DNA from 3 places in the Roseovarius sp. THAF8 genome. Region 2 is predicted to be linked to each of the others. Evidence: riboswitches for the same ligand, from Rfam matches in the RefSeq annotation. Region 2 holds a riboswitch; each other region holds the start of a gene.
The links. Region 2 has a riboswitch for cobalamin ahead of FIU85_RS04550 (hypothetical protein). Riboswitches for the same ligand answer to the same signal wherever they lie in the genome.

Region 1 (9,712 bases), 2.0 Mb from region 2:
CCGAGAACCCCAACGGCAGCACCGAGGTACGCCGCCCGGAACACGAGGTGCTGTTGCAGCTTGGCTACGACTTCCCCGATGACCGCACGCGGTTCACCATGGACGTGCAGCACGTGGCGAACAATGTCGATCTGTTCTTCCCGCCCAGCTTCATATCGGTGCCCGTGACCCTGCCGGACTATACGCTTGTCAACGTCGGACTGCGGCACCAGCTGACAGATAGCGTCGAAATCTATGGCCGTATCGAGAACCTGACGGATGAAAAGTACCAGGAGGTTCTCGGCTACGAGACCCCCGGCCGCACGGCGTTCTTCGGCCTGACAGCCACTTTCTGAGATGACGGTGCGGCGTCTCTCCACGGCCCTTGCCGGACCGGCCCTCGCAGCTTTGCTGTGCGGCGCCAGCCCCGTTGCGGCCGAGGCGCCGCACCGCGTCGTTTCCATGAACCTTTGCACCGACCAGTTGGCGATGATGCTGGCGGCACCCGGTCAACTGCATTCGGTTACCTATATTGCCGCGGACGCCCGCTCCTCGGCTATGGCAGAGCAGGCAAAAGAGCACGTCATCAATCACGGCCTCGCCGAAGAGGTCTATCTGATGCAGCCTGACCTCGTCATCGCAGGCACCTATTCGGCCCGCGCCACAGTAGCGATGCTACGCCGGCTGGATATCCCGGTCGTCGTGTTCGATCCCGCCTCGTCGCTTGACGACGTGCGCGACCGGATCCTGCAAATGGGCGAGGTGCTGCACCGCGAGGATACGGCCCAGGCCATGGTGTCGGACTTCGACACGCGTCTGACCAACCTGCGGGCTGACGTGGCGCAGCGGCCCCGTGCGGTGCTTTACTACGCCAACGGCTACACCTCGGGGGAACGGACGCTGGCGGGCCAGATCCTGATCACGGCGGGTTTTGCGAACGCCGCGGCAGAGGCCGGGTACGGATCGGGCATGAAGATCCCGCTCGAGGTGCTGGCGGTCACCAACCCCGATCTGGTGATCACCTCGCAGCCCTATCCCGGCGAGTCCCGTGCAGAAGCGATCATGAACCACCCGGTGATCGAGACACTTCGCCGGACGGGCGAACGGGCCAGCATCACCGACCGCGACTGGGTCTGCGGCACACCCTACGTGCTGCGCGCCATCGAGGAGCTTGCCGCCGATCGCAAAGCCCTCTTCGGAGACGGGCAATGAGGGCGCTGTTCCTGTCGCTCCTGCTGGTGGTCGTCGCGCTATTCACCGCGTCGCTCTTGATCGGCCCCGCCGGTATCGGCATCAGGCAAAGCCTGTCGGCGCTTTTCTTGGGCGATGGCGGCCCCCTGACGCTGGTGATGCGCGAGGTGCGCCTGCCGCGCGCCATCCTCGCCGTGCTCATCGGCGGCAGCCTCGGGCTGGCCGGAGCGGCAATGCAGGGCTACCTGCGCAATCCGCTGGCAGAGCCCGGCCTGATCGGCGTCTCCGGCTCTGCCGCGCTGGGGGCTGTCCTGGCGATCCATACCGGGCTCGCGGGGGCATTCGCGCTCGGCCTTCCCCTGGCTGCGCTCACGGGCTCCTTGCTTGGGGTGATCCTGGTCATGTCACTGGCCGGCCCGCGCGGCACGTCCCTGACCCTGATCCTGGCCGGCATCGCGGTCTCTGCCCTGGCCGGGGCGCTGACCTCGCTGGTGCTCAACCTCTCGCCCAACCCCTTCGCCGCGAATGAAATCGTCTTCTGGATGATGGGCTCGCTCACCGACCGCTCGATGACGCATGTGTGGCTCGCCCTGCCCTTCATGGCCGTGGGCTTTGCCCTTTTGGCCGGCCTGGGACGTGGCCTCGACGCGATGACGCTGGGCGAGGATGCGGCGGCGGCCATGGGCATCCGCCTTGTTCGCCTGCGCCTGCTGCTCGTACTTGGCACCGCCTGCGTGGTCGGCGCGGGCACGGCGGTCGCGGGCGCCATCGGCTTTGTCGGCCTCGTGGTCCCGCACCTCCTGCGCCCCCTGGTCGGGGCGCATCCCTCGCGCCTGCTCTGGGCCTCGGCATTTGGCGGCGCGGCCATGGTCCTGGCCGCCGACATTGCTGTGCGGGTCATCCTGCCCGCCCGCGACCTCAAGCTTGGCGTGCTGACCGCCCTTGTCGGCGCGCCCTTGTTCCTGCATCTCATCCTGAAGCTGCGAAAGGAACGGATATGAGCCTTCTGTCCGTCAAGGACTTCACGGTCTCTTTGCGCAATCGCGATGTGCTGCGCGACGTCAGTTTCGAGATCGGGACAGGCGAGTTCGTCGGTCTCATCGGCCCCAACGGCGCGGGCAAGACGACACTGATGCGGGCCGCGCTCGGCCTGCTGCCCTTCACCGGCTCCAGCAACCTCGCCACCCTGTCGGAGAACGCCCGCGCCAGGCAAGCCGCCTGGATGCCCCAGGCCCGCGAGATCGCCTGGCCGGTGACCGTGGAAACCGTGGTGATGCTGGGCCGCACCCCCTATCTCAGCTCTATCCAGAACCCGGCTGACCACGACCGCAAGGCCGTCGACGACGCACTCGACTGGATGGAGCTGACCGAGTTTCGCCACCGCGATGCCACGCAGCTTTCGGGCGGCGAACAGGCCCGCGTGCTGATCGCCCGGGCGTTGGCACAGGAAACTCCGCTGCTTGTCGCGGACGAGCCGATCGCCGGGCTCGATCCCGCCCACCAGATCTCCACCATGCAGACCTTCGCGGCCTTGGCACGGACCGGCAAATCCTCCCTGGTGTCGTTGCATGACCTCGGGCTTGCCGCCCGCCACTGCACCCGTCTGATCATGCTGGGCAACAAGGGGCTTGTTGCGGACGGCAAGCCCGCCGATGTCCTGACCGACCGACGCCTCGCCGAGATTTTCGGCGTGACGGCATGGTTTCAGGACACCGACAAGGGCTTCGTTTTCCAGCCGCTCGAGGTGCTGCAATGAACGGCGTCTCCCTCCACCGCCCCTGGCTGGAATTCGATCTCGGACAAGAGATGCAGGTGCTTAGCTGGGCCGTCCACAGGCCCGGTCTTGTCCACGCCCGCCGCATTGTCTGGCGCGAAGTGCGCGACGCGGACCTGACACAGGACCTTGACGCCCATGATTGGCTGCAAGCCGAGCTTGCAGTGCGAAATTCCGAGGATGCCGTGGCCGTCCTGACCTCCCGCGATGTTGGCAGCTTCACCCACGCCGTCGCCACCGTTGGCGCGACAGAGGCGCAGGCCGTCGCAACCGTGGGTCTCAGCAACGCCGAGCGCGTCGGTCACAGGACCGCTCTCGAAAACGAACACTGGGGCACCATCAACATAGCACTCCGTCTCAACCGCCGCCTTACCGACGTCGCGCTCATCGAGGCCATGAGCATCGCGGTTCAGGCGCGCACGGCTGCTGTGATGGACGTGGACATGCCACTCGCGCCCGGTCGCGCCACCGGGACCGGAACCGATTGCATTGCCGTCGCGGCGCTGCCGGGGCAGACACGCTATGCCGGCCTTCACACCGAAATCGGCGAAGCCGCGGGCCGCGCCGTCTATTCCGCCGTTCTGGACGGCGCACGCCAATGGTTGGCCACAAGAGGAGAAATGTTCGATGCAACATCTTGAAGCCGTACTGAAGGACGGGCTGAACGACCCGAATGCGGGATGGAACATGGGCTCTTTCGGCGCGATTGCAGAATTTCACCAAGTGGCGGGCGATCCCCCGGCGACCGAAGCATCAGCATTGCAGCAGGTCACAACGCGCGGCGGCATCCGTATCGACACACTGGATGGCGTTCGGCCAGTTGCCTACGAGACGCTCAGTCCCCGATCCCACCGCTGGACGCAGGCGGTCTCGCTCTGCCTGCCCGAAGACGCCGCTTCGATGAACCGGCGGGATGTTTTGACCGAACTCGGCCCCGACGCGCATTCGATCCGCGATGAAGACCGAGAGGCGGTCATCTTCGACATGGGCCTCGCCCAGCCGCAGGTCGATTTCTGCATCCGCACCGCCGACCCGGCGTTGCTGGAAACTCTCCGCGCGAACGCCGGGCGCTCGCTTTTCGAACAGGACAACCCGGCAATGGGTGCGATCCTGAAGGCGCATCCGCATCGCGTCGCCCTGACCCGCCTTGGCCGGGTCGAAGTCTACCAGATGATCGGCGGACCGGACACCGGCGGCACCTCGCCCGAGGGGCCACACACCCATGTGCTGCCCAAGCTGTTGCGTGCCAATCGGACCCATTCCGCCAACACGCCCATTCCCGACGGCTGGGTGCCCTGCTGTGGCTTTCACCCGAACAGTCCCGTCATGGGACGCCTCGGCGAGGAGCAGGACTTTGACGAGACGGCATTCGCGGCGTTCCAGGCGCTGCTGTCCGATTGGGGCCCCCAGGACTACGTCGACCAGAAACAGCGCGTGTGGACCGCGCTCCGCGAGGCACGTGACCCCGAAACCTGGGTCGAACCCGACACCCGCGTGGCCCGGGCCGGTCTTCGCAACGCGATCCGACAGTGGCGGCGCCAGCACGGCGACAGCCCTCTGCTGAACGCCTGGGCGGTTGCGTTCGACCGCGGCGATGCGGACGCCGATCCGGAAAATCCTGGGCACTGAGCGGTCAGGTCCACGCCGGACCATCCCGCCCTAATTGACCGGTTGGCAGATATCTGTATGCCTCTTGGGGCAGACACCAAACGAGAAACCGAATGCCGCCCTCCGCCACTGTTCATTTCTGTCAGAACTGCGGTCCATCAGACCTCTTGGATCTGCATGCAAAACTGACGGGTTCTGGTCTGGCGAAAACGGTGATGGTCGTCGAACGCGGGTGCATGAATGGTTGTGCCAGTCCGGTTTCCATGGCCATGCAGGGCCCGGGCCGGGCCACATACTTCTTCAACGGGGTAGATCCGGCGGCGGATGCAGAAGATATCGTCGCAACCTTGCACGCCTACCTTGCTACCCCAGACGGCTGGATCGAGGACGCGCAGCCCTGCGGCAGGCTTAGGTTCTGTCTGGTGGGGCGTGTCCCGGCGCTCAGTTGCTAAGCGTGACGGTCCGCGCAACCGGCGTATCGTCCACGGCCAGCGGCCGGTGATCGTTGCTGTTCAATGCCACTTCCAGTTCTACCTCGCCTTCGGGCAGGGTATCCAGATGCATCCAGGGGCCATAGACCCGCGCCAGTTTTACGCCGTTGGCATAGACATGGGCATGTCCCTCGCCCGGGACATGGTCACGGCTGGCATTCTCCGGCGAGAACCGGAAGTTCTCGGTCATGATGTGCAGGTTCCATCCGGCGGACGGATCGGGCGTCACCTCGATCTTTAGCGTCGGCGCATCGGCGCCTGCCGGAACCGACAACATGTCGCCGTGATCGTGCATGCCTGCCCCGGCGTGTTGCTCGTGACCGCCATGATGGGCTGGGTCGCCATGATCATGCCCGTCAAAAGTGACACCGTTCGCCGCGGCGACCGCAAACCCGATGCCCCCGCCGAAAACAAGGCCGATAAGAAGCATCGGAATGGAACGGTCCATGATCGGGTCCAAATTCAGCCTTAACAAGAAGGCGGGCGCGCAAGGCACGCGCCCGGAATGTGATCTGCCGGTATCAGGCGGTCTGAGCCTGGCCGGCCGCTTCGCTTTCGCGCGACCAGAAGAAACCCGCAAAGGCTCCTAGCATGACCCAGGCCGCCAATCCGATCCCAAGCGCGCGCGATGCGAACAAGGCGCCGATTTCTGTCGGCACGGGTCCCGTAAAGACCTCGGGTTCCGGCGCACCGATGACATGCGGCGCCAGCAACAGCACCACAGCGGCGCCCCACCCGGCCCAGTTGCGGCTGAACGCGATCAGCCACATGGCAATGGCCGCCGTCAGCACGGTTGCGAACCACCAAACTTGGCGCTCGTAGACATCGGCAGCAGCCACGCCCGGAACTTCCGGCGCGAGGGTAAAGCCCGGCGCAAGGTGCACCGCGACAAACCCGGCAACCCCCCAGATCAGGCCCGTGCGCGCGTTTATCGCCGCACCACGGTTTTCGGCCAGCGACATCAGCGCCACCAGAACCATCGCGTAACCGGAATAGATCAGCATCGTGAAGACGATGCTCAGCCCGTCGCGCACGGCATCGAAGCCCGGCAAATCCGGCGTGGCCGAAACGGTCGAGTCGGTCCCGAAATGCACCAGCTCGCCGCCTTCATAAAGCTCTGCGTGAAGCAGGACCGGCTGCACGAAAAAAAGCTGCAACAGGGCGATGATCAACCCTGCGGCAGCGCCAGCGAACAAGGCGCTGGTCAGCAGACGCGTAAACACCGGTTCAGTGGCAGGGGAAGCCGGTGGCGTGACGCACATCGTGCGCCGCGTCGTGCAGCGTCGCGGCCTGAACGTGGCCTGCCACGAAGATCACGCCAAGGCCCAGCGCGGCGATGGCGATCACCGAAACCAGCCCGGAGGCCGATGTTGTCTGTGCGGCGGTTGCAGTCTTTGCAGTCATAGTACTACCTCTTTGCCTTCACACCCGAAGGCCTTGTGGTTTCGGTCGTGATCAGCAGGTCTCCTGGCTTGCGGGTCTTCATCGTCTGGCTGGCCTTCCCGGAGTGCTCCAGTGACGTATTCAGCCTGATTCGCCGCCTACAGTTGCGGGGACAGCCACGGAATTGCCGAATATTATCAGGCGCACCGCGTTCCCTGTTTTCCATTTCTTGCGGAAATGGAACTGATCACCATCGTTAGTCTAGCAAGCATTGCCACCTGTCAACAATACAACGCAAAACGATAGGCGAATCTCAATCCCAGCGACCAAACCGCAAGGCGAACGTCCCGGCCCGACTTGGAAACGTACTCTGTGTCAGGCTTGCAAAGTCCCGCCCCACTCTGACATAGACAAGACAATCGCCGCGCCGGGCCTCAAAGCAATGCCGCTTGCCGACGCACTTCAAAGGATACCGCCCTCCGAAAGGGTCGCTCACACGTCGCAGCATCTATCGCAGAGGCGCTCCATGGCGGATCAACCCAGGCCAACTCCGGCACGCATCTTTTCCTCGCAGGAAAGGCAAAGCCTGTATGACATAATCGCAGCGCGCCGCGACGTGCGGAACGAGTTTCTGCCCGAACCGATCGACGAGGAAGCTCTGCGCCGGGTTCTCGAAGCAGCCCATGCTGCGCCGTCCGTCGGCTTCATGCAGCCATGGAACTTCATCCTGTTGCGTGATGCCGAACTCAGAACACGGGTGCACAGCATCTTCAGCCGCGCCAACGAAGAAGCCGCCGCCATGTTTCCCGATGAACGCCAGTCCGCCTACAGGTCGCTGAAGCTCGAAGGGATCACCAAAGCGCCGCTCAATATCGTGGTCACATGCGACCGCACCCGCGGCGGCAAGGTGGTGTTGGGCCGCACGCATAACCGTGACATGGATCTGTATTCGACCGTCTGCGCGGTGCAGAATCTCTGGCTCGCCGCCCGCGCCGAGGGGATCGGCGTGGGATGGGTCAGCATTTTCGATCACCAGGAAATCGCCACCATGCTCGGCATTCCCGAACATGTCGAGCTGGTTGCCTATCTCTGCGTGGGATATGTCGATCAGCTATACGACCAGCCCGAACTGGCAGCCAAGGGCTGGCGGCAGCGGATATCGCTCGATGACCTGATCATGCACGAGGGCTGGCAGGACTGACAGCCCAGCCAAAGGGCCCTCAAAGACACGCCAGCGCCACCCAAATTGCGGTTTCCGAGAGCAATTGCACAGCCCCCAGAACGTCGCCGGTCTGCCCGCCGATCTTGCGCCACGCCAGCCAGCCGATGGCCGCCGTCACCAACGCACAGGCCAGCAGCGCCCAGGGCGCAACCACCAGCGCCACGACCGCCACTGCCGCCAGAACCCCGCGCGCGGCCTTGCTGCGCCCCGCCGCGCTGCGCCCCAGACCATCCGCGCGGGCCGGCGCAAGGCTCTCCTGCACCGCCACCATTGCCCCCCGGCTCAGCATGGCTGCGCCGACGAACGCACAAAGGCCGGGATCGGCGTCGGCAACGGACACCGCCCACAGGGCCGCGACCACCCCCATCGCAACCACGCCATAGCTGCCGATGCGGCTGTCGCGCATGATCTCCAGCGCGTGCGCCTTGTCACGTCCGCCACCATGGCCGTCGGCAAAATCCGCAAGCCCATCGAAATGCAGCGCTCCGGTGACCAGCGCCAGCCCGCCCAGCGCCAACAGGGCCGATATCTGGTTTGACGCGCCGACCGCCGCCGCCAAGCTGAAAACCAGCCACGTCAGGGCGCCGACCATTGCCCCCACCGGAACGAACGCCCACCGCGCGGCCAGCATCGTCGGCGGGTCGTCACCGATCCGCCCGGCCGGAAGCCGGGTCAGCAGCATCAGTGCCAGTTGAAACTCGGCAACGCGCGCACGTAGGTTCATTGACCCGACACCCCGGCCTCGGCAAAGGTCGCCATCCCGTTGTGACAGGCCAGCGCCGAGCGCAACACGCCCAACGCAATCGCCGCGCCCGAGCCTTCGCCCAGCGCCATGTCCAGCGACAGGATCGGCCGCATGCCCAGTTCCGCCAGAAGCCGCGCGTGCCCCGGCTCGCGGCTGACATGCCCGACTAGGCAATGGTCCAGGAACCGACGGTCGGCGGCAAAAAGCGGCACCGTCGCCGCCGTGCAGATGAAACCGTCGAGGATGACCGGAATGCGCCGCGCCCGCGCTTCCAGCACGGCGCCACAGATCGCCGCCTGTTCGCGCCCGCCGAGCCGGGCAAGGATTTCCAGACCTCTGGCGTCCGAATGACGCGCGCAGGCGCGTGTCACCACGTCGATCTTGCGCGTGACCCCGGCGTCATCCGATCCCGTCCCCTTGCCCACCCAAAGCGCCGCCTCTCCGCCGAAGGCGCCCTTGGCCATCGCGGCGGCAATGGTCGAGTTTCCGATGCCCATCTCGCCGAGGATCAGCACACTGACGCCAAGATCAACGGCCGCAGCCCCTCGGCGCAGGGCGTCCAGCGTCTCAGCCTCTGACATGGCCGACCCGGCGGTGATATCCGCGGTCGGCTGGTCCAACTCCAGCGCAATCACCGACAGCTCGGCTCCATTTGCGCGGCACAACTGGTTGATCGCCGCGCCGCCATTTTCAAAGTTCGCCACCATCTGCGCCGTCACGTCCTGCGGGAAGGGGTTGACTCCCTGCGCGCAGACGCCGTGATTGCCGGCAAAAACAAGGGCCTGCGCGCTGGCGATGGCGGGCCGGTCCGTGCCTTGCCAGCCCGCCATGAAAATCGCCAGCTCCTCCAGCCGTCCCAAGGCGCCCGGCGGCTTGGTCAGGCTGTTCTGGCGCGCCAGCGCCGCCTCGCCGGCGTCTTTATCCGTTACGGACAAAGACCCGGCAAGCCCGGCAACCTCGCCCAGCGACGAGACGTCAGAAAGAATGGTCATTCGGCTTCACCTTCATCGGATAGCCCGCCACGGTCAGCCACACCTCGTCACAGGCCTGCGCCACGGATTGGTTCACGTAACCCGCGGCATCGCGGAACAGCCGGGCCAGCTTGTTCTCGGGCACGATCCCCTGCCCCACCTCGTTGGTGACGAAAACGACCGGCGCGGCCTGGCTTGCCAGCGTTTCGACCAACCTGTCGGTCTCGGCCTGCCAGTCACTGTCTTCGAGGATGAGGTTCGTCAACCAGAGCGTCAGGCAATCGACCAGCCGCGGCACGCTGCCGTCGGTGTCCTGCAACCCCCCGGCCAGATCGGTCGGCGCATGAA
Region 2 (9,712 bases):
CAGCAAAGGCGCGACACGGACCGCACCCGGGCTTCGGGAAGTATCAACGGGGGGTTAACGGGGGATCAGGCCACCGTGACGGTGGGGGCACGCTCCTGCACGCACCGGCAGCTCAGCGGACCTTTCCGCCGTTCACGACGGAAGCGAGCGTCAGCCCCTGGGGTGGCGATCCGACGGAAATTCTGAAGCACTTTATGCCTGCCAAATACATCCTCGGAAGGGTTGTTGCGCCCGGCCTCAGACAAATCGCCAGCCCGAGGGAGGGGCTGACGATGGCCGGGCAGCTTCGCGGCTGTCAACCGGCCGGGGGCCCAATTTCGAAAGTTGGTAAGGGCTAGTAGCCGCCTTTCGCCGCAGCTACGATGCTCCGAGACCCTCCAAGGTCCGCTGTGCGAGACCTCGCTGCCGTTCAAGACGGAGGCAAGCGTCAGCCCCTGGGATGGCGATCCGACGGAAATTCTGAAGCACTTTATGCCAGCCAAAGACATCCTCGGAATGATCGGTGCGCCCAGCCTCAGCCAAATCGCCAGCCCAAGGGAGGGGCTGACGATGGCCGGGCCGCTTCGCGGCTGTTAACCGGCTGGGGGCTCGATATTAGTGTCTCTCACGGACTCGGACCGTACATTCGCCGCGATAAAGATGAATGGCCGAATTGCGGACAAACCAAACGTCAGCCTCACAAGCCGCTTGATTGCCAGACCGCGGGCTGGCGACCGACCGATGTTCGGCGCAGTTTATCCGCGCCACGTCCGCAAAAACTCGGATCGAAGCACCACCGTCACCCAATCGCCAGCCCGGGGGGGTGGTCTGGCGATCGCGCGGCGGCCTCCGGCCTTGATTCCGCGCGACACGTGTCTTTCTTCACGTCGGTTATGCCGGACGTAAAAGACGTCCGATCTATAGCCCCGGCGCGGAGTCAAGCCGCAGGCCCCGCGCCATCGCCGCCCCCACGGCCCGGCGATGGCGCTCGGGGATGTAGATCACACTTGTCCGCAATAAACCCACATCAGACTGTCGCTGCAAATCCCGCCGGCTACGCCATCCCGCCCTGCACCAACCTTTCCGCCAGCCGCGCATAGGCGTCCGACACCGCGCCGTCCTCCAGCGCCACGGGCCGCCCGGCATCGCCGCCAAGCCTTGTGTCGAGGTCGATGGGCAACGCCCCCAACAGCGGCAGGCCCAGCCTCTCGGCCTCGGCTGCCACGCCGCCATGGCCGAATATCGCCGCCTCGTACCCGCATTGCGGGCAGTGAAACATCGACATGTTCTCGATCAGCCCCAGCACCGGCGTCTTCAGCGTGTTGAACATGTCGATCGCTTTGCGCGCATCCAACAGCGCCACGTCCTGCGGTGTCGACACCACCAGCGCCCCCGTGGGCTGCGCCCTCTGGCACAGGGTCAGCTGCACGTCCCCAGTGCCCGGCGGCAGGTCGACCAGCAGCGCGTCCAGCTCGCCCCAGTCGACCTGGGCCATCATCTGCTGCAACGCCCCCATCAGCATCGGCCCCCGCCACACCACGGCGCGATCCTCCTCGATCATCAGGCCGATGGACATCATCTTGACGCCATGCGCCTCCAACGGCGTCAGGATCTTGCCGTCCGGGCTCTGGGCGCGTTCGGTCACGCCCATCATGCGCGGCTGGCTCGGCCCGTGGATATCGGCATCGAGCAATCCGACGCGCCGACCCGCCCGCGCTAGCGCCACCGCCAGGTTCGACGCCACGGTCGACTTGCCCACGCCACCCTTGCCCGACGCCACCGCGAGAATCGATTTCACCCCGCTCGGCCGGATCGACGCGCTGCCGCCCTCGGGATGCCGCCCGACCTTCAGCGTCGGCGCGGGCGCCTCGGGCGCCTCGGGCGCCTCTGCGGTCAGCGCGACCTGCGCCGATGTCACCCCCTCGACCGACAGCGCCGCACGCTCGGCGGCGGCCCGCAGCGGTTCCATCCGGCGGGCCATCTCGGGGCTGGGCGCCTCCAGCACGAATCGCACCTCGCCGCCTTCGAGTCGCATCGCGCGCACCATGTCGCGCGAAATCACCGTCCCGCCGTCCGGCAATTCCAGCCGGTCCAGCTCTCGGCGCACATTTTCGAGTATTTTCGTCATGCCCGGTCTCCATGCATCTGCGGCGTTGAAAGTGGCACTTCCAGAAGCAGGTGCAACCCCCGTTTCAACCCCGCCCAAAAAACTGGCAAAGCGGTGATTTCACACGTAAAAAATGATCCGATCTTCTATGCGCCAACTGCATAGCTGCGTTGCAGCAAAACGTATTGTGCATGCGCAGCATATCGCTATCTTTAACTCAACAGCGAACGGAAACGGTCACAGCGCCAAACGCTCGCGAAAACAATCAGGTGCCTCTCCTCCCGTTTGGTACCTGTTCGGGATACCGCCTCTCCTCCCTTGTGCGGTCCCGGCAAGACCTGGGTTCCCTTGGAACCCAAACCTGACGAACGGTCCCTTCCTCCTCCCTGGGGCCCGACGTAAAGAACGGCGGCGCCTCTCCTCCTCCCTGGCGTCGCCGTTTTTTCTTTTTTACCCCGACAGCGTTCACAAGGCCCTCGCCGCACCGCCCCCGCGCCGGCAAACAGCCAGCGACCCCGCCGGCACGCGGCAGGATCAAGGGCCTGGGATCAATGCACCACCCTTGCGGCCCGCCCGCGCCGGCCCCGCGTCATCGGCGCGGCGTGGCGCGCCTCCTCCAGCACGCGGGCAAACGCCCTGGCCGCCGCGCTGTCGGCATTCCGGACCGCGGGTTCGGCCAGCGCCTCGCGCACGACCCCCGCCGTGACGGCGCCGGGATAGCCAAAGACCCACTCCAGGAAACCCAGCCGCGCCACGGCCTCGGCCTCGGCGCCGGTGGCCCCGCTGCGCTCCAACCCGTTCATGATCGGTGTCAGGCTCATGCTTTCTGCTCTTCCTCCGGCCGCACCCCGGGCCGGACTGGGGCGAGGGAAGGCCGCGCGAGAACCGCTTTTCCGGTCCACCGCCCGCACCGCCCCCCGCGGTTCGACGTCGTCCCAAAGGCTGGTTTCCGGGCTTGGCGGGGGTGCGGATACGCGCGCCTTCCCGGGGCATGTCGCCCCAGTGGCCATCTGCGGTATCCCCCATCCTTACCGTTGCGGGGGCAGCGCCGGACTTGCACCGGCTTCCCAATTCTCCGCGACCTGCGCGGCACCTTCGGGACTCTCACTTTGCCGCCAAGCGGCCCCTGACGCAACCCGCGATTGCGACGTTGAAGCGCCGCGCGACGACACGCGCCACACCTTCAAGCTCAGGCCAGAACGTCCGCCCACTCCGGGTGCCGGCGAAACTGCGACGCGGCAAACGGGCAAAGCGGCGTGATCTTGCGCCCCGCCGCGCGGGCATCCTCCACCGCGCGGGTCACCAGCGCCAGCCCCACGCCCTTGCCGCGATACGCGTCCGGCACGCCGGTATGGTCGATGATCATGCCCGTGCGCCCCAGCTTGGAATAGGTCAGCTCCGCCTCCGGCCCGTCGTCGATCCGGGTGACATAGCGCCCCTTGCTCTCTCCGTCTTCGTGTTCGATCTGCATGTCTATACTCCCCTGGCTGCGCGCAGCATGCCGCAGCGCCGCAAAAAGGTCCACAACTCGGCACAGCGCAGGCTCCGCGCACGAAACCGCCTCGAACGCAAAACGGCGCCCCGCCGGGGCGCCGCCTCAAACCCACGCGGGCCGGATCACTCCGCCGCCAGCTGGTCCATCACCTCGTCGCTGGCCTCGAAATTCGTCGTGACATTCTGCACGTCGTCATCGTCTTCCAGCGCGTCGATCAGCTTCATCAGCTTTTGCATGCCTTCCAGGTCCAGTTCGGTGGTGGTCGTCGGACGCCAGGCCAGCTTGGTCTCCTCGCTTTCGCCCAGCTCCGCCTCCAGCGCGGTCGAGACATCGTTCAGGTCGGTATCGGCACACCAGATCACGTGCCCGTCCTCGCCCGATTCCACGTCCTCGGCCCCGGCCTCGATCGCGGCCATCATCACCGTGTCGCCATCGCCCGCATCCGAAGGGTAGGTCACCTGCCCCTTGCGCTCGAACATGAACCCGACAGAGCCGGTCTCGCCCAGGTTCCCGCCATGCTTGGTAAAGGTCGAGCGCACCGTGCTGGCGGTGCGATTGCGGTTGTCGGTCATCGCCTCGACGATCACCGCCACGCCGTTGGGCCCATAGCCCTCGTACCGGATTTCCTCGTAATCCTCGCCCTCGCCCGCGACCGATTTCTTGATCGCCCGGTCGATATTGTCGTTGGGCATCGACTGCGACTTGGCCTGCTTGACCGCCAGTCGCAGGCGCGGGTTCTTGTCGGGGTCCGGGTCGCCCATCTTGGCGGCGATGGTGATCTCTTTCGACAGCTTGGAAAAGAGCTTCGCCCGCTGGGCATCCTGACGGCCCTTGCGGTGCTGGATATTGGCCCATTTGGAATGGCCGGCCATGACGTGCCTCCGATGACATGCGTAAAGTTCACGCCTCTATAAATCAGGCGCAGGCCCCTGTGCAATCCCGCCAATCGCCCGCTCCGCGCCGCCGCGCTGGACCAGACCGGCGGCTATCTCTTGAAGGATGACAGGCGCGCCGCCCGGCCCCGGACCGCCCCCATGCCCGGCGTGTCATGTCGCGCGATCCGGGCCGCCCAGGCCGCGCCGCCTCAGCGGCAGTGCCGCGCGATCTCGCGCTCGCGCAAGCCGGTCTGAACCAGCAGACACTTGTCCCGCGCGGCATAGTAATAGCCCCGCGCGTACCACATCACCGCGTCGGGCTCGCTGCCGTCCGACACCAGCCATGCGCCGCGCAGGTACTTCACCGCGTATTTCAGGTTGGTTTCCGCATCCAGAAGGTCGCTCGGCGCGCCCTGAAACCCCATGCCCCGTGCGGTGGCGGGCAGGATCTGCATCATGCCGAAATAGGGCCCGTTGCGCGCCCCGGGCCGATAATCGCTCTCGCGCTGCACCACCCGGTGCACCAGCGACCGTGGCACCTCGTAGTCGTCGGCATACTGGTTGATCAGCGCCCGAAGCTGCGGCGTCTCGTTGGGATAAAGCGGCGGGCTGTGCGCGGCACGCGGCTCCGGCGCCTCCTTCGCACTGCATCCCGCAACCACGCAAACCAGCATGAAGGCCATCAAACGCCGCATCAGAGAATCCCTCGTTGTTTCGGGGTTTCTTCCCCAAGCCGGCATTTCAGGCAAGCTTCTTGGCATCCGACGCGCGAAAATCCGCCCGAAACCGCGCGCGCCCCGCAAGATTTCACACCGTGCATCTTGACGCAGGGGCAGCCTCAACCGATCTTCGCTGCATCCGGGTGCGAGGCTCCACCCGGCGGCTACAAGGCGCGGGGTCGCGCCAAGAGTGCTTTCCTCCCCTGGACATACAGACATGCGCATCATCATCGCAACGGCCCTTGCCGCGTTCGCGGCCCTTCCTGCATTCGCCGACCAGACCCAAGGCAACGTGGTCTCATTCGACCGCGACACCAACGTTCTCGTGCTCTCTGACAAGACAGTGTGGTACATTCCCGGCGACATCGTCCTGCCCGCCGACCTTGCCGCTGGCGATCGGCTCCAGTTCGACTATGACACCGCGGGCGAGGATGGCCTCACCAAGATCCACGCGATCACCCGCGTCGCCATGGCCGCGACTCAAGGCGCGCGTGGCGGCAGCTGACAGGTAGACCCCACTGCATGGGCGGGCGGGGTTTCCCCGCCACGCCATGCAGCCGAATGATCAAAGCGGCGTCGGCTGATCCCGTCTGCGGCAAAGGCATCGCCTTCAGCCGCCCACCGGCCCAGCCCCGCCGCGCAACAGTACCCACGACCGAATGAGACCGGCCCTGCGGCTCTGCATCTTTGGGCACAACCGGATTTGCGATCGGGGGTCGAAGACACGCTACACCCACCCCACCGCCGCACGATAAAGATGCCATGTCGCGTGGCCCAACACCGGCAGCACTATGATCAGCCCAAGGAATAACGGCACCGTCCCGATCAGCATCAGGACGGCCACGATGGCCCCCCACCGGGCCACGATGGCCGGATTCTTCTGCATCACGCGCAGCGACGTCGCCACCGCGACAGCCAGCCCGACCCGGCGGTCGATCAGCATCGGAAAGGTCGTCAGGCTGACCGCCAGTACCGTCACAGCAAAGACCGCGCCGACGGCAATGCCGACAACGATCATCGTCCAGCCCGGCCCGGTCGTCAGAACGTCCGTCATGAAACCTGTCAGGCTCTGCGGCGGCTGCGGCCCCAGCGTCCAGTCATAGATCTTCATCGCGGCCAGCATCCAGATCAGGAAGACCGCCAGCAGATACACCGCCATCACCAGCACCGGCCCGACATTCTCGGCCCGGACCACCGACAAAGCGGCGCTCCAGCCCACCTCCTCGCGCCGCTCCGCCTGCCGGCTCATCTCGTAAAGCCCGATCGCCACGACCGGCCCCAGCAACAGAAAACCTGCCGCCAATGGGAACAGCATCGGCAGCATCGCCCTGTGGAAGGCAAAGAAGGACAGGCAAAGACCGATCGCCGGATAGATCATCACCAGAAACATCACGTCGCTGCGAAAGCGGCTGAAATCGGCATAGCCCTTGTGCAAGGCATCACTCAGATCCCTGTGTGACAACGACCTAACCTTCGGTGTGGCACCGGCCTCGCCACTCAGCGCGACGGTGGCATCGCCCACCGACCGGCTCGCGCCAGACACGCCCTGAAAGAACCATGACAGCGGGTTTCCGATTGTTTTGACCATGAGACACTCCATTCCTCCGTTCGGCCGGGCATCCCCGGTCGGATTGGGTCTGGGCGGGTCTCGTCACTTGGCGGAACACCCGCCTGTGATTACAGCGTACCACAACCAAGGCGTGCGGGTGATCACGATTTGGGGACGTCACCCGTCAGGGACGGCGCACCGGATCTTTCACTGTTCCAAAAATACTCGAAGTCCCCGCGACCGCCCTATAGCGGCCAGATGAACGGGATCAGCGCACTGGCCAGCAGTCCCACGCTCAGGTTCAGCGGCACGCCGACCTTCAGGAAATCGGTGAACTTGTAGCCCCCCGGCCCGTAGACCAGCGTGTTGGTCTGGTACCCGATCGGCGTGGCGAAACTGGCCGAGGCCGCGACCATCACCGCCACAACCAGCGCCCGCGCGTCGATCCCCATCGCATCCGCCAGCCCGATGGCAATGGGCGTCACCACCACCGCCACCGCGTTGTTGCTCACCAGTTCCGTCAGCACCGAGGTCAGAAGATAGATCGCCCAGACGATCAGGAAGGGCGGCAATGCCGACAGCCCTGGCGCTACCGCGTTCACGATCAGTTGCACCGCGCCCGACGCATCCAGCGCCGCACCGATGGCCAGCATCGAAAAGATCAGCGCCAGCAGCCGCCCTTCGACAAAGGAAAATGCCTCGTCCGCGTCGATGCAGCGCGACAGCAGCACCACCGCCAGCGCGATCACCGTCAGCGCCAGGATCGGCGCCACGCCCAAAGCGGCCAAAACCACGATCCCCGCCAGGGCCGCCAGCGCCACGGGCGCGTGCCCGCGCCGGAACGCCTTGGCCGAGGGCTGGCTCACGTCCACCAGGTCCATCTCGCCCGCCAGCCGCTTGATGTCCTCCGGCGCCCCTTCCAACAGCAGCGTGTCGCCCACCCGCACGATCAGGTCGTCCAGCTGCCGCCCGATATTCTGGTTCCGCCGGTGCACCGCCAGCGGATAGACCCCGAACCGCCGCCTCAGGCGCAGCGAGCCGAGCGAACGCCCCACCATCTTGCAGCCCGGCGTGATCAGCACCTCCACCGTCGTCGTCTCCACCGCCGACACCTGGTCGACCCGCTTCAGCTCCTTGTTGCGCTGCAGGCTCAGCAGTTCCGTCATCTGCGTGCGCAGCACCACCCGGTCGCCCACCTGCAACTCGACCCCCTGCAGGTTGCGCCGCAGCGAGATATCGCCCCGCACCACGTCCACCAGCCGCACGCCCTCGCGTTTGAACAGCTGCACGCCCGTCACCTCGCGGCCAATCAGGTTGCTGTCGGGCGGGATCACAGCCTCGGTGAAGAACTTCATCTTCGAGCGGTCCGACAGCATGTCCGCCATGCTCTCGCGGTCCGGCAACAGGCGCGGCGCGATGAAATAGAGGTATACCGCCCCCCAGGCCACCAGACACAGCGCCAGCGGCGTCACCTCGAATATCCCGAACGGCTCCATCCCCTGCGACCGTGCCACCCCGTCGACCAGCAGGTTGGTCGAGGTCCCGATCAGCGTCAGCGTGCCGCCCAGGATCGCGGCGTAACTCAGCGGGATCAGCATCTTCGAGGCCGTCACCCCCAGCGTCCGCGCCAGTTGCACGAAAATCGGGATCATCACCACGACCACCGGCGTGTTGTTCATGAAGGCCGAGCCGAAAACAACAAAGACCATCAGCATCCCGATGGCCAGCTTGGGGTTCACCTTGGCCTGCCGGTCCGCGACCGTGGTGAACGCATCCAGCGCCCCGGTGCGCACCAGCGCCCCCATCACCACGAACATCCCCGCGATGGTCCAGGGCGCGGGATTGGCCAGAACCTCCAGCCCCGCGTCATAGGGCAGCACCCCCAGCGCCAACAGCACGGCGGCCCCGCTCAGCGCCACCACCTCGGTGGGGTAAACCTCGCGGATGAACAGCACGAACATCACCGCGACCACGCCCAGGGCGACCAGCGGTTGGGCGCCCTGCGAAAGTTCCATGAATTGCATCAGCTCTGCCCGTCCCGGTCCGATGTCATGCCAGCTTCGGCATTCTCATCTATCACGCGCCCCGGCACAAGAACCCGTGCCGCCCGGGGCTGCACCAGGAACATGCCCAGCATCATCGTACCCAGCGCCAGCCAAACCCAGATTGCATAGCTTTCCTGCAACAGGGCCATCGACCATAACACGCCTGCCGCCGTCACCATGTAGGACGTCTGCGCGGTAAAGACCGACCCGGCCCGCCCGACCATCCAGACATAGGTCGCATAGACCAGCGCGTGCAGCGCCGCCCCCGCCGCCAGCGCCAGCTCGGGCACGCCGATCCCGTCCATCGGATTGATCCACTGCCCGCTCATCACCGCCGCCGGCAAACAGATCACCAGCCCGACAAGCGACGCGCCCAGGATCACCTGCATCGGGTCCAGGCCCTGCGTGCCCCACAAGGCCACCAGGTTGCCCTCGGTTGCGTAAAGCGCCGGCGCGCACAGTGCCAGCAGAACGAACCCCGCCGAGGCCGCGCCCGGCAGGCTCGCCTCCGGCCCCACCAGCATCACGATGCCCGCAAGGCCGATCACCACCCCGACAAGGCGCTGCCACTCGAACCGCTCATTGCCCAGCGCCACCGCGATCGGCAGCGAGAACATCGCCACGCTCGAGACAACGATCGACATCACGCCGCCCGGCAGTTTCGCCGCGGCAAGATAGAAGAAAACGTCCGGCAGGACCGCGCCGCACAGCGCGACCATCACGAAGAGCCGCAGATAGGCCCGGCCGAAAATAATCCTGCGGCCCCGGATCAGAGTCACCGCGCCCAGGCAGAGCACCACCACCACCAGCTGCCAGAAAATCAGGCCGACCGGCTGGTGCCCGGTGCTGACGGCAATCTTGGCCAGCGGAATTGTCAGGCCCCACCCCAACCCCATCGCAATCAGAATGGCATAAAGCCAAAGATCCGATTTCATGGGCCACC
Region 3 (9,712 bases), 2.0 Mb from region 2:
GGTCCTTCGGGGCAGGTGGCCCTGATCACCTTGGCCTGTTCGCCGTTGCGTGTCGCGGCCCCGTCCGAGGAGGCCTTTCCTTTCACCGATGGCCGGGCAGTAGCGACCAAGACAGGCGACCTGCGCAGCGACGCCGCCCTCGCCTCGGACTCCGCGCCTCGCTGCAAAGCGCGACGTGGCCCTTGCGATCCGATGGCCGACCTCGCAAGGGGCCTCGGTACCGTGGGCATGGTGCGCGCGCATACCGGCTCCACCCGCGGGCTGACCTTTGCGCCGGGAACCAACCCGCCATGCGGCCCATCCGAGCTGCAAGAAGCGCGGCTCAAAACCATTCTCAGCTTCGATACAGGCCGCGCATGAGTTTCGCCCTTATGATGCTGGGCGCCCTGGCCCTCGACCTCGCCTTCGGCTGGCCCGACCGGCTCTACGCCCGTATCGGCCACCCGGTCACCTGGCTTGGCCGGGCCATCACAATGGCCGAGCACCGGCTGAATCGCGGGTCCCGCCGTCGGCGCCTGTTGGCCGGGGGCGTGACGGTCCTTTGGATAACCCTGCTCGCCGGCCTACCCGCCCTGATCGGTCAGGCTATCCTGCCCCATGGGTGGGTCGGTGCGATGATCGGCGCGGTGCTGGCCTGGCCGCTCATTGCCATGCGCTCCATGCACGCGCATGTAGCCGCCGTCGCACACCCGCTGGCCGCCGGAAACATGCCCGCCGCGCGCCATGCCGTCAGCATGATCGTCGGGCGCGACCCGACCAAGCTCGATACGCCGGCCATCGCCAGGTCTGCCACCGAGAGCCTTGCCGAGAATACCTCCGACGGAATCGTTGCCCCGATCTTCTGGGGCGTGATCCTGGGCCTGCCCGGCATCGCAATTTACAAGGCCATCAACACGATGGATTCCATGATCGGCCACCGCAACGACCGTTTCGAGGCGTTCGGCAAAGCCGCCGCCCGGCTGGATGATCTCGTGAACTGGCTTCCCGCCCGGCTGACCGGCCTCATCTTCGCACTGGCCTCGGGGGCGCTTTTTCACGCGCTTCACGTGATGCGACGGGACGCGCCGCGGCATCGGTCTCCGAATGCGGGCTGGCCCGAGGCCGCGATGGCCGGTGCGCTGAACGTCCGGCTGTCCGGTCCGCGCATCTATGACGGTCGTCCCACCGACGAGCCCTGGTTGAACGGCTCCGCTCCCGATCCGACCCCCGAAGATCTGAAACGCGCCTTGTCGCTCTACCGGCGCGCTATGGCACTTTGCGCCCTTGTGCTGGTCGGTCTTGCGCTGCTCTAAGACCATCAGGACGGCACTCCTGCATCACAACGGCAACGTTGAAACAGCCGTTGTCAGGCTGGGCGGCGCCCCCGCCGACTGGCTCGATCTGTCGACCGGCATCAATCCTGAACCCCACCAGGTTCCGCGCATTACCGACGAAGCCCGCGCAGCGCTGCCGCGCAAATCCGACCTGGCGCGGTTGCTCAATGCCGTGGCAACCTATGAAACTTCCCTTTGCGTGGCCACGTGGAATAGCGTGCAAGGCGCGCTCCAGGTGGTGCCATGGCTGGCCAAACCGGCCCGCGCCATCGCTATGGCTTGCTGCCGCAGACCCGCTGGCCGCAACTAGAAGAGGCGATCGGCTCCGCCTGACCTCATCTGGCAAGCGCCAAAAGACCCGCGACATCCAGATGCATCTCAAGATGCGCCGCCAGTTCATCCAGCGTGCGCTCAACCATGGCCTGATACCCCAGATCCGAGGCATCGGCCCCGTTCGACCCGAGCCAAGCTGCGCGGAACCTGTCATCGCCGAACATCCCGTGCAGATAGCTGCCCGCCACGCGACCATCGACAGACACCGCCCCCTCGGCCACGCCATCCACACTGGCGAACGGTCTCGCGCGGTCCGGGCCGTCGCTGCGGCCGATATGAATCTCGTATCCGGCAAACGGCAGGTCCAGCCCCACGTGGTGCGCGTCGACCTGAGCCAGGCTCTTGTCGCCCCCCATGACCGTCTCGATGTCCAGCAATCCAATCCCCGACGTCTCCCCCGGCGCCCCCTCGATCCCCGCCGGGTCCGAGACCATGCGACCCAGCATCTGGTAGCCGCCGCAGATGCCTAGCACCCTGCCGCCGCGCCGGTGATGTGCCAGAACGTCGATGTCCCATCCCTGCCGGCGCAGAAAATCCAGATCGCCGCGCGTCGATTTCGAACCCGGAATGATGACCAGATCCGCGTCGCACGGCAACACCTGCCCCGGTTGCAGCATCGTGACACGCACGCCCGGCTCCTGCGTCAGCGGGTCCAGATCGTCAAAATTCGCGATCCGCGACAATTGCAGGCAGACGATGTGAAATGCGCCCTGAACCGGACTGTCCGCAATATCCAGCGCGTCCTCCGCCGGCAGCCGCCATGCCTCGGGAAACCATGGCGCCACGCCATAGCCGCGCCAGCCGGTGCGCGCCTCGATCTCCCGGTAGCCATCCTCGAACAGCGCCGGATCACCGCGGAACTTGTTGATCAGAAAACCCCCGATGCGAGCCGCATCCGCCTGCGGCAGGACAGCCTGCGTGCCGATGATCTGCGCGATGACGCCGCCGCGGTCGATATCGCCGCACAGGACCACCGGCACATCCGCCGCCTCGGCAAAGCCCATATTCGCGATGTCACCCTTGCGCAGGTTGATCTCGGCGGGCGAACCTGCCCCTTCGACGATCACAAGGTCATGTTGTGCGCTCAGGCGGGCAAAGCTGTCCTGAACCGCCGCCATCAGCGTCGGCTTCAGGCTGGAATACTCCAGCGCCTTCGCCGTGGTCAGGCGCTTGCCCTGCACGATCACCTGCGCGCCGACATCCGTTTCCGGCTTCAGCAAAACCGGGTTCATGTCGGTGTGCAAATTCACACCGCAAGCCATCGCCTGAAGCGCCTGCGCACGACCGATCTCGCCACCGTCCGGCGTCACCGCGGCGTTGTTCGACATGTTCTGCGGCTTGAACGGTGCCACGCTCAAGCCCCGCTGGCGCGCGGCCCGGCACAGGCCCGCCACCAGCATCGACTTGCCGACATTCGACCCCGTGCCCTGGATCATTATCGCGGGCATGGGTGGTCTCCGTCACACGGCATCGGCCCCGGCGGTTTCGCCCCGCTGGCCATGAGGGACCACATCAGAACTCCACGCCTTTCTGGGCCTTGATCCCGTCCCGGAACGGATGCTTCACCAGGCTCATCTCGGTCACAAGGTCGGCGGCCTCGATCAGTTCGGGTTTCGCATTGCGCCCCGTCAGGCACACATGCGTCATCGCAGGTTTTTCGTGCAACAGGAAATCCACGACCTCGTCGATGTCGATATAGTCATAGCGCAGCGCGATGTTGATCTCGTCCAGCAGCACGAACTTCATCTCAGGGTCGCGAATCTGCTCTTTCGCGATGTTCCAGCCATTCTGCGCGGCGGCGATATCGCGTTCTCGGTCCTGCGTCTCCCAGGTGAACCCCTCGCCCGAAATGAAGAATCGGCATTCGTCCGAGAACCGGTTGCGCAGCATCTCGGCCTCTCCGGTCACCCAGTTGCCCTTGATGAACTGCACCACCGCGCAGGGCATCCCGTGCGCGATGCACCGCAGAATCATTCCGAATCCTGACGATGACTTGCCCTTGCCCGGACCGGTATGAACCATGATCAGGCCCTTCTCTTCGGTCTTGTCCACCATCATGCGGTCGCGCGCGGCCTTTATCTTCTTCATCTTCTCGTTGTGGCGGGCGGTCTTTTCCGCTTCGGACGGGTCGGACATGGGACGTCTCCTTGACACAAGGTGGGTTTTAGCAGCATGTCGCACCGTGTTGGTGCCTGTGTAAACAGGTGAAAAGGGAATGTGCAGCGCATCGCGCCAGGCACAGCCGCCCCCGCGACCGTGAACCGGGAAGGTTTCCACCGCCACTGGCGCAATGCCGGGAAGGCCGGAAACCGTGGGCCAAAGAGCCCGAAACCGCAAGCCGGGAGACCTGCCAACCAGAAGGAAAAGACGGACCGGACGGGGTGTGCCGGGCTCGGATGCGTGGCCACCCGCCACTCCCGCGCGCACCCCCGATATTGGAGGATACATGAGCACGCCCATAGAGCTGCTGATCTGCGTCAAGTGCCGCAAGGGGCAGGAGATCCCAGAGGACGAGCGCCGCCCCGGCCAGCGCCTCTATGAGGAGGTCACGGCGCGGACGCTGCCCGATGGCGTCACCGTGACGCCGGTCGAATGCCTGCAAAACTGCGACGCGGGCTGCACCGCCGCCATGCGCGGCGGCGAACGCTGGACGTATCTGTACGGAAATCTCGATGAAACGTCGCATCCCGACATGCTGCTGCAAGGCGCGGTCCTCTATCAACAGACCGAGGACGGACTGATCCCGTGGCGCCAGCGCCCCGAACATTTCAAGCGCAACTGCGTTGCGCGCATCCCACCCCTGACTGCAAAGGCTGACCAATGACCGATCTTGCGAAACTTCCCGTCACTGTCATCACGGGCTTTCTGGGCTCCGGCAAGACGACGCTGGTGCGCCACCTGATGCAGAACCCCGGCGGCCGCCGTCTGGCCGTGGTGGTCAACGAATTCGGCGATGTCGGCGTCGACGGCGACATCCTGAAAAGCTGCGCCATCCCCGATTGCCCGGCGGAAAACATCATGGAACTGGCCAATGGCTGCATCTGCTGCACCGTGGCCGACGATTTCATCCCCACGATCGAGGCGTTGATGGCGCTCGACCCGCGCCCCGATCACATCCTGATCGAAACCAGCGGTCTGGCGCTGCCCAAGCCCCTGCTCAAAGCGTTCGACTGGCCCGATATCCGCTCCAAGATCACTGTCGACGGCGTCATTGCCCTCGCCGATGCCGAGGCCGTCGCGGCAGGCCGCTTTGCCCCCGACGTGGCCCGGGTCGACGCCCAGCGCCTGGCGGATGACAGCATCGACCACGAAACCCCGCTGTCGGAAGTGTTCGAGGACCAGATCTCCTGCGCCGATATCATCCTGCTGACCAAGCCCGACCTTGCCGGCCCCGAGAGCGTGGCGCGCGCCAAGGAGGTCATCGCCGCCGAAGCGCCCCGCCCCCTGCCCGTGGTCGAGGTCGCCGAGGGCGTCGTCGATCCCCGCGTGATCCTCGGGCTGGAAGCCGCCGCCGAGGATGACATGGACGCCCGGCCCAGCCACCACGACGACCACGACGATCACGAGCATGACGATTTCGAATCCGTCGTCATCGACATCCCGGAACTCGCCGATCCCGCCGATCTGGTCAGCCGCATCGAGGATCTGGCCAACAGCCAGAACATCCTGCGCGTCAAGGGCTATGCCAGTGTCGCCGGTAAGCCGATGCGCCTTCTGGTGCAGGCCGTGGGCGCGCGCGTGCGCCATCAATACGACCGCCCGTGGAAACCGGACGAGGCCCGCCGCGGTCGTCTCGTGGTCATCGCCGAACACGACGACGTGAATGTCGACGCGATCCGCGCCGTGCTGGCACCGGCCGAGGCCGCCGAGTAACCGATGCACGTCGTCTTCCGCGAAAGCCACGGTCTGGAAGAAACCGACACCCCCACCGACCTGGGCCAAAGCCCGGCGGACCTGGTGGTGCTGTCGTTTTCCGACAGCGATCTTGGCGCCTTCGCGGAAGGCTGGCACCGGCGGCGCGACGGCCTGCCCGGCCTGCGCCTCGCGAACCTCACCGCCCTCCGGCATCCGCTGTCGGTCGATACCTATGTCGAACAGACGCTGACCGGCGCCAAGGGCATCCTGATCCGGCTGATCGGCGGGGTGCCCTACTGGGAATACGGGCTTCAGCAGGTCCTGGCGCTGGCGCAGGAAAAAGGCATCGCGCTCGCCGTCCTGCCCGCCGACGGCCGGCCCGACCCCCGGCTTGACGCCTATTCCACCCTGCCCGTCTCGACCCTGCGTCGCCTCGCCGAGCTTTGCGACAACGGCGGCAGCATCGCGGCACAGGCCGCCCTGCAACAACTGGCCTTGGCCGCAGGTCTTTACGCCGCGCCGGTGCGCGGGGCCAAGGTGCTGCCCATGGTCGGTGCCTGGACGCCCGAGCACGGCGCCTGCTGCCCGCTCGCAGACCTGCCCGTCGCGCAGACCCGGATCCTGATCGTCTTCTACCGCTCCTACGTGGTGGCCGCCGACCTTGCCCCGATCGAGGCGCTGATGCAGGCTTTCAAGGCGCGGGGCCACCATGTCCGCGCGCTCTTCACCCCGTCGCTAAAGGCCCCCGAGGCGGCGGGCTGGCTGCGCCGGCAGGTGCATGGCTACAAGCCCCACGCCATCGTCAACGCCACCGCCTTTTCCGGCAAGGGCGATGACGGCACCTCGCCGCTCGACGCAGGCAACGTGCCGGTGTTCCAGGCCGCGCTGGCCACCTCCACCCGCGACGCCTGGGACAGCTCCGAGCGCGGCCTTTCGCCCGCCGACCTTGCGATGCATGTCGTCCTGCCCGAAGTCGACGGGCGGCTGACCGGCGGCACAGTGTCGTTCAAGGAACCCGGCACGCGCGATCCCGATCTGGAGTTTTCCCGCTATGCGCACCGGGCCGAGCCGGACCTGACCGCGGCGCTGGTTTCTCGCGTGCAAGGCTGGCTCGACCTCGCCGCCAAACCCGCCGTGTCGCGTCACCCTGCGATTGTGCTGTCCACATATCCCGGCAAGGACTGGCAGATGGGGCACGCCGTCGGCCTCGACGCCCCCGCCTCGGCCCGCGCCATCCTGTTGGATCTGCGCGAGGCAGGCTATTCGGTGGACGAGACACCGGCGGCGGCGTTGGAAGATCGCCTGCTGGCGCGCGACATGCGCCTGCCGCTTGCGGACTACAGGACGCTGCTGTCACGGCTGCCTTCCCCTCTGCGCGAAGATCTCTACCTGGCCTGGGGCCGTCCCGAGGACGACGCCGACGCCACGGACGGGGAATTCCGTTTCGCCGCGCTGCGCCTCGGCAAGGCAATCGTCGCGCTGCAACCCGAACGTGGCACGCCCAAGACTCGCGACGACGACTACCACGACCTGTCCCGCGTGCCCCGCCATGCCTATGTTGCCTTCTACCTCTGGCTGCAAACCCAGGCCGACGCGCTCATCCATATCGGCGCGCATGGCACTCTGGAATGGCTGCCGGGCAAGGCCGTCGCCCTGTCGCCCGCCTGCTGGCCCGAGGCGCTGACCGGCGCCTTGCCCGTCATCTACCCTTTCATCGTCAACGACCCCGGCGAGGCCGCACAGGCCAAGCGCCGCATCGGCGCCGTGACCCTGGGCCACGTGCCTCCGCCGATGCAGGCCAGCGCAGCGCCCGACCGCCTGTCGACGCTGGAATCGCTGCTCGACGAGTTCTCCACCGCCGACGGGCTCGACCCCCGCCGCCGCGACCGCCTGCAGTCCGATATCCGAGCCGAGGCGCAGGCCCTCGGTGTCGAAAACGACCTGGGTCTCGACCGCGCCACATCGACCGCCGAGGCGATCACCCGCATCGACCGTTTTGTCTGCGACATCAAGGAAAGCATGTTCGGTGACGGGCTGCACATCTGGGGCCGACCGGATACCGACGCGGAACCGATGCAAAACAGCGCCCTGGCCGAGCGGCAGTCGCTGCTCGACGCGCTCGACGGGCGGCGCATCGCGGCGGGTCCCTCCGGCTCGCCCTATCGCGGCCGCGACGACGTTCTGCCCACCGGCCGCAACCTCTTCACCACCGATCCCCGCTCTGTTCCCACGCGGGCGGCATACGCCCAGGGCGTCAAGCTGGCCGAGGAACTGATCCGCCGCCATTTGCAGGAAGAGGGCGACTGGCCCCGCGGCCTGATCGTTGATCTCTGGGGATCGGCCACCATGCGCACGGCGGGCGAGGAATTCGCCATGGCCCTGCATTTGTTGGGCGTCAGGCCAGTCTGGGACAAGGGCTCGGAACGTGTTTCGGGTCTGGATGTTCTGCCCATCGCCGAACTCGACCGCCCCCGCATTGACGTCACCCTGCGCGTCTCGGGCCTCTTCCGCGACGTGTTCCCGACGCTCTCGGGCCTCTTCTCTCAAGCCGTGCGCGCCCTCGAACAACGCGACGAAGCCCCCGACTGGAACCCCTATGCCGGTCACGCCTCCGGCGCGCGGGTCTACGGCCCCGCCCCCGGCAGCTTCGGCCTCGGCATGGGCGCCGCACCGGAAACCTACACCGCAGAGGCCCGCACCCAGGCGGGCGAGGCCTGGCTTTCCGCCTCCGCCTGGGCGCTTGATGGCGACCACGCCACCCGCGACGACGCCGGCATCCGCGCCCGGGTCGAAAACGCCGACAGCTTCGTGCACCTTCAGGACCTGCCGGAAACCGACCTTCTACTCGCTGCCGACTATGCCACGCACGAGGCCGGGTTCGCCGCCGCGCAATCTGTGACCGGCGGTCGGGCCGCGCTCTATCATCTCGACAACACCGATCCCAAGCGTCCCCGCGCCCGCACCCTGCCCGAGGAGATCGCCCGCGTCGTCCATGCCCGCGCCACCAATCCCGGCTGGATCGCAGGCATGAAACGGCACGGCTTCCGGGGCGCGGCGGAAATTGCCGCCACGCTCGACCACATGGCCGCCTTTGCCCATCTCGCGCAGGTCGTCGGCCCGCATCTCTTTGACGCCTACCATGACGCCACGCTGGGCGACCCCGAAACCGACGCCTTTTTGCGCGAGGCCAACCCCGAAGCGTATGCCGCCATGCAGGATCGGTTCCGCGCCTTGCTCGATGCCGGCCTCTGGCAAACCCGCCGCAACGCCATCCTGGCAGGGCTTGAGGACAGCGCATGAACAGCGCGACACACCCAATAGTCAAGGGATGGTGCCCCGGCGCGCACCGCCCGATGATGTCGGGCGACGGGCTGGTCGTGCGCGTGCGCCCCTTTCGGGCCGAGCTGAGCAAGGCGCAAGCGCTGGCCCTATGCGACCTGTCGCAGCGCTACGGCAACGGCGTGATCGACCTGACCTCGCGCGCCAACCTGCAATTGCGCGGCGTGGCCGAGGCCGACCATCCCGCCCTGCTCGCCGCACTCGACGCGCTGGGCCTGATAGATGCAGACCCCGCCATCGAGGGTCATCGCAACATCCTCGTCCCGGCCCGGCGCGATGCGGGCGGGTTGACTGACAGGCTCTATGACCAGGTCCTCGCCGCCCTCCCGCGCCTGCCCGACCTGCCCGAAAAGATGGGCTTTGCCATCGACACCGGCCCCGACGCTTGCCTTGGCAACGGCTCGGCCGATTTTCGGTTCGAACTGGACACCGCTGGCGCGCTGCTCCTGCGCGCGGATAGTGCCCCCAAGGCCCGTCCCATAACGGAGGCCTCGGCCACATCCGCCCTACTGGACCTGGCTCAGTGGTTCAACGGTACCGGCGGTCACGCGGCAGGCCGCATGGCGCGGCACCTGACCACGACATCCCTTCCCCAAGCCTGGACCCAGACAGAACCGCGGCCCCAAAGCGCTCCCTGTTTCCCGGGCCTCGTATCCGAAGGTTTCATTCTCGGTGCACCCTTCGGCAAAATGGCCGCTACCGATCTACAGACCCTGCTGGAAACCAGCGGCGCATCGCACATCCGCCTGATGCTGAGCCGCCTTTTTCTGCTGGTGGACGGCACCCCCGGTGACACGCCTTTCGTCACCGAACCCGGCAATCCGCTTATGTCCGCCCACGCCTGCCCCGGTGCACCCTTTTGCCCTCAGGCA

Region 1: another riboswitch for cobalamin. It lies ahead of FIU85_RS14670 (CbtB domain-containing protein); the one in region 2 lies ahead of FIU85_RS04550 (hypothetical protein).
Region 3: another riboswitch for cobalamin. It lies ahead of FIU85_RS14615 (DUF1636 domain-containing protein); the one in region 2 lies ahead of FIU85_RS04550 (hypothetical protein).

Annotation. Positions count from the first base shown of each region.
Region 1 covers NZ_CP045410.1:2,993,948-3,003,659, reverse strand. Annotated here, with positions in the region: gene FIU85_RS14715 (TonB-dependent siderophore receptor) at 1-335, shown strand, start outside; gene FIU85_RS14710 (ABC transporter substrate-binding protein) at 337-1,191, shown strand; gene FIU85_RS14705 (iron ABC transporter permease) at 1,188-2,171, shown strand; gene FIU85_RS14700 (ABC transporter ATP-binding protein) at 2,168-2,926, shown strand; gene FIU85_RS14695 (adenosylcobinamide amidohydrolase) at 2,923-3,585, shown strand; gene FIU85_RS14690 (hypothetical protein) at 3,572-4,573, shown strand; gene FIU85_RS14685 (DUF1636 family protein) at 4,666-5,004, shown strand; gene FIU85_RS14680 (hypothetical protein) at 4,994-5,491, opposite strand; gene FIU85_RS14675 (CbtA family protein) at 5,565-6,266, opposite strand; gene FIU85_RS14670 (CbtB domain-containing protein) at 6,271-6,447, opposite strand; cobalamin riboswitch at 6,483-6,689, opposite strand; gene bluB (5,6-dimethylbenzimidazole synthase) at 6,953-7,627, shown strand; gene FIU85_RS14660 (adenosylcobinamide-GDP ribazoletransferase) at 7,647-8,372, opposite strand; gene cobT (nicotinate-nucleotide--dimethylbenzimidazole phosphoribosyltransferase) at 8,369-9,385, opposite strand; gene cobU (bifunctional adenosylcobinamide kinase/adenosylcobinamide-phosphate guanylyltransferase) at 9,369-9,712, opposite strand, start outside.
Region 2 covers NZ_CP045410.1:928,259-937,970, forward strand. Annotated here, with positions in the region: gene FIU85_RS04545 (Mrp/NBP35 family ATP-binding protein) at 1,034-2,107, opposite strand; gene FIU85_RS04550 (hypothetical protein) at 2,635-2,907, opposite strand; cobalamin riboswitch at 3,009-3,198, opposite strand; gene FIU85_RS04555 (GNAT family N-acetyltransferase) at 3,276-3,557, opposite strand; gene FIU85_RS04560 (YebC/PmpR family DNA-binding transcriptional regulator) at 3,704-4,453, opposite strand; gene FIU85_RS04565 (lytic transglycosylase domain-containing protein) at 4,666-5,151, opposite strand; gene FIU85_RS04570 (hypothetical protein) at 5,393-5,680, shown strand; gene FIU85_RS04575 (DUF2189 domain-containing protein) at 5,903-6,763, opposite strand; gene FIU85_RS04580 (SLC13 family permease) at 6,970-8,748, opposite strand; gene FIU85_RS04585 (DMT family transporter) at 8,748-9,704, opposite strand; gene FIU85_RS04590 (TIGR00282 family metallophosphoesterase) at 9,701-9,712, opposite strand, start outside.
Region 3 covers NZ_CP045410.1:2,983,367-2,993,078, reverse strand. Annotated here, with positions in the region: gene FIU85_RS22225 (hypothetical protein) at 1-360, shown strand, start outside; gene cbiB (adenosylcobinamide-phosphate synthase CbiB) at 357-1,292, shown strand; gene FIU85_RS14630 (hypothetical protein) at 1,279-1,623, shown strand; gene FIU85_RS14625 (cobyric acid synthase) at 1,649-3,094, opposite strand; gene cobO (cob(I)yrinic acid a,c-diamide adenosyltransferase) at 3,159-3,782, opposite strand; cobalamin riboswitch at 3,816-4,016, shown strand; gene FIU85_RS14615 (DUF1636 domain-containing protein) at 4,093-4,470, shown strand; gene cobW (cobalamin biosynthesis protein CobW) at 4,467-5,519, shown strand; gene cobN (cobaltochelatase subunit CobN) at 5,523-8,801, shown strand; gene FIU85_RS14600 (cobalamin biosynthesis protein CobG) at 8,798-9,712, shown strand, end outside.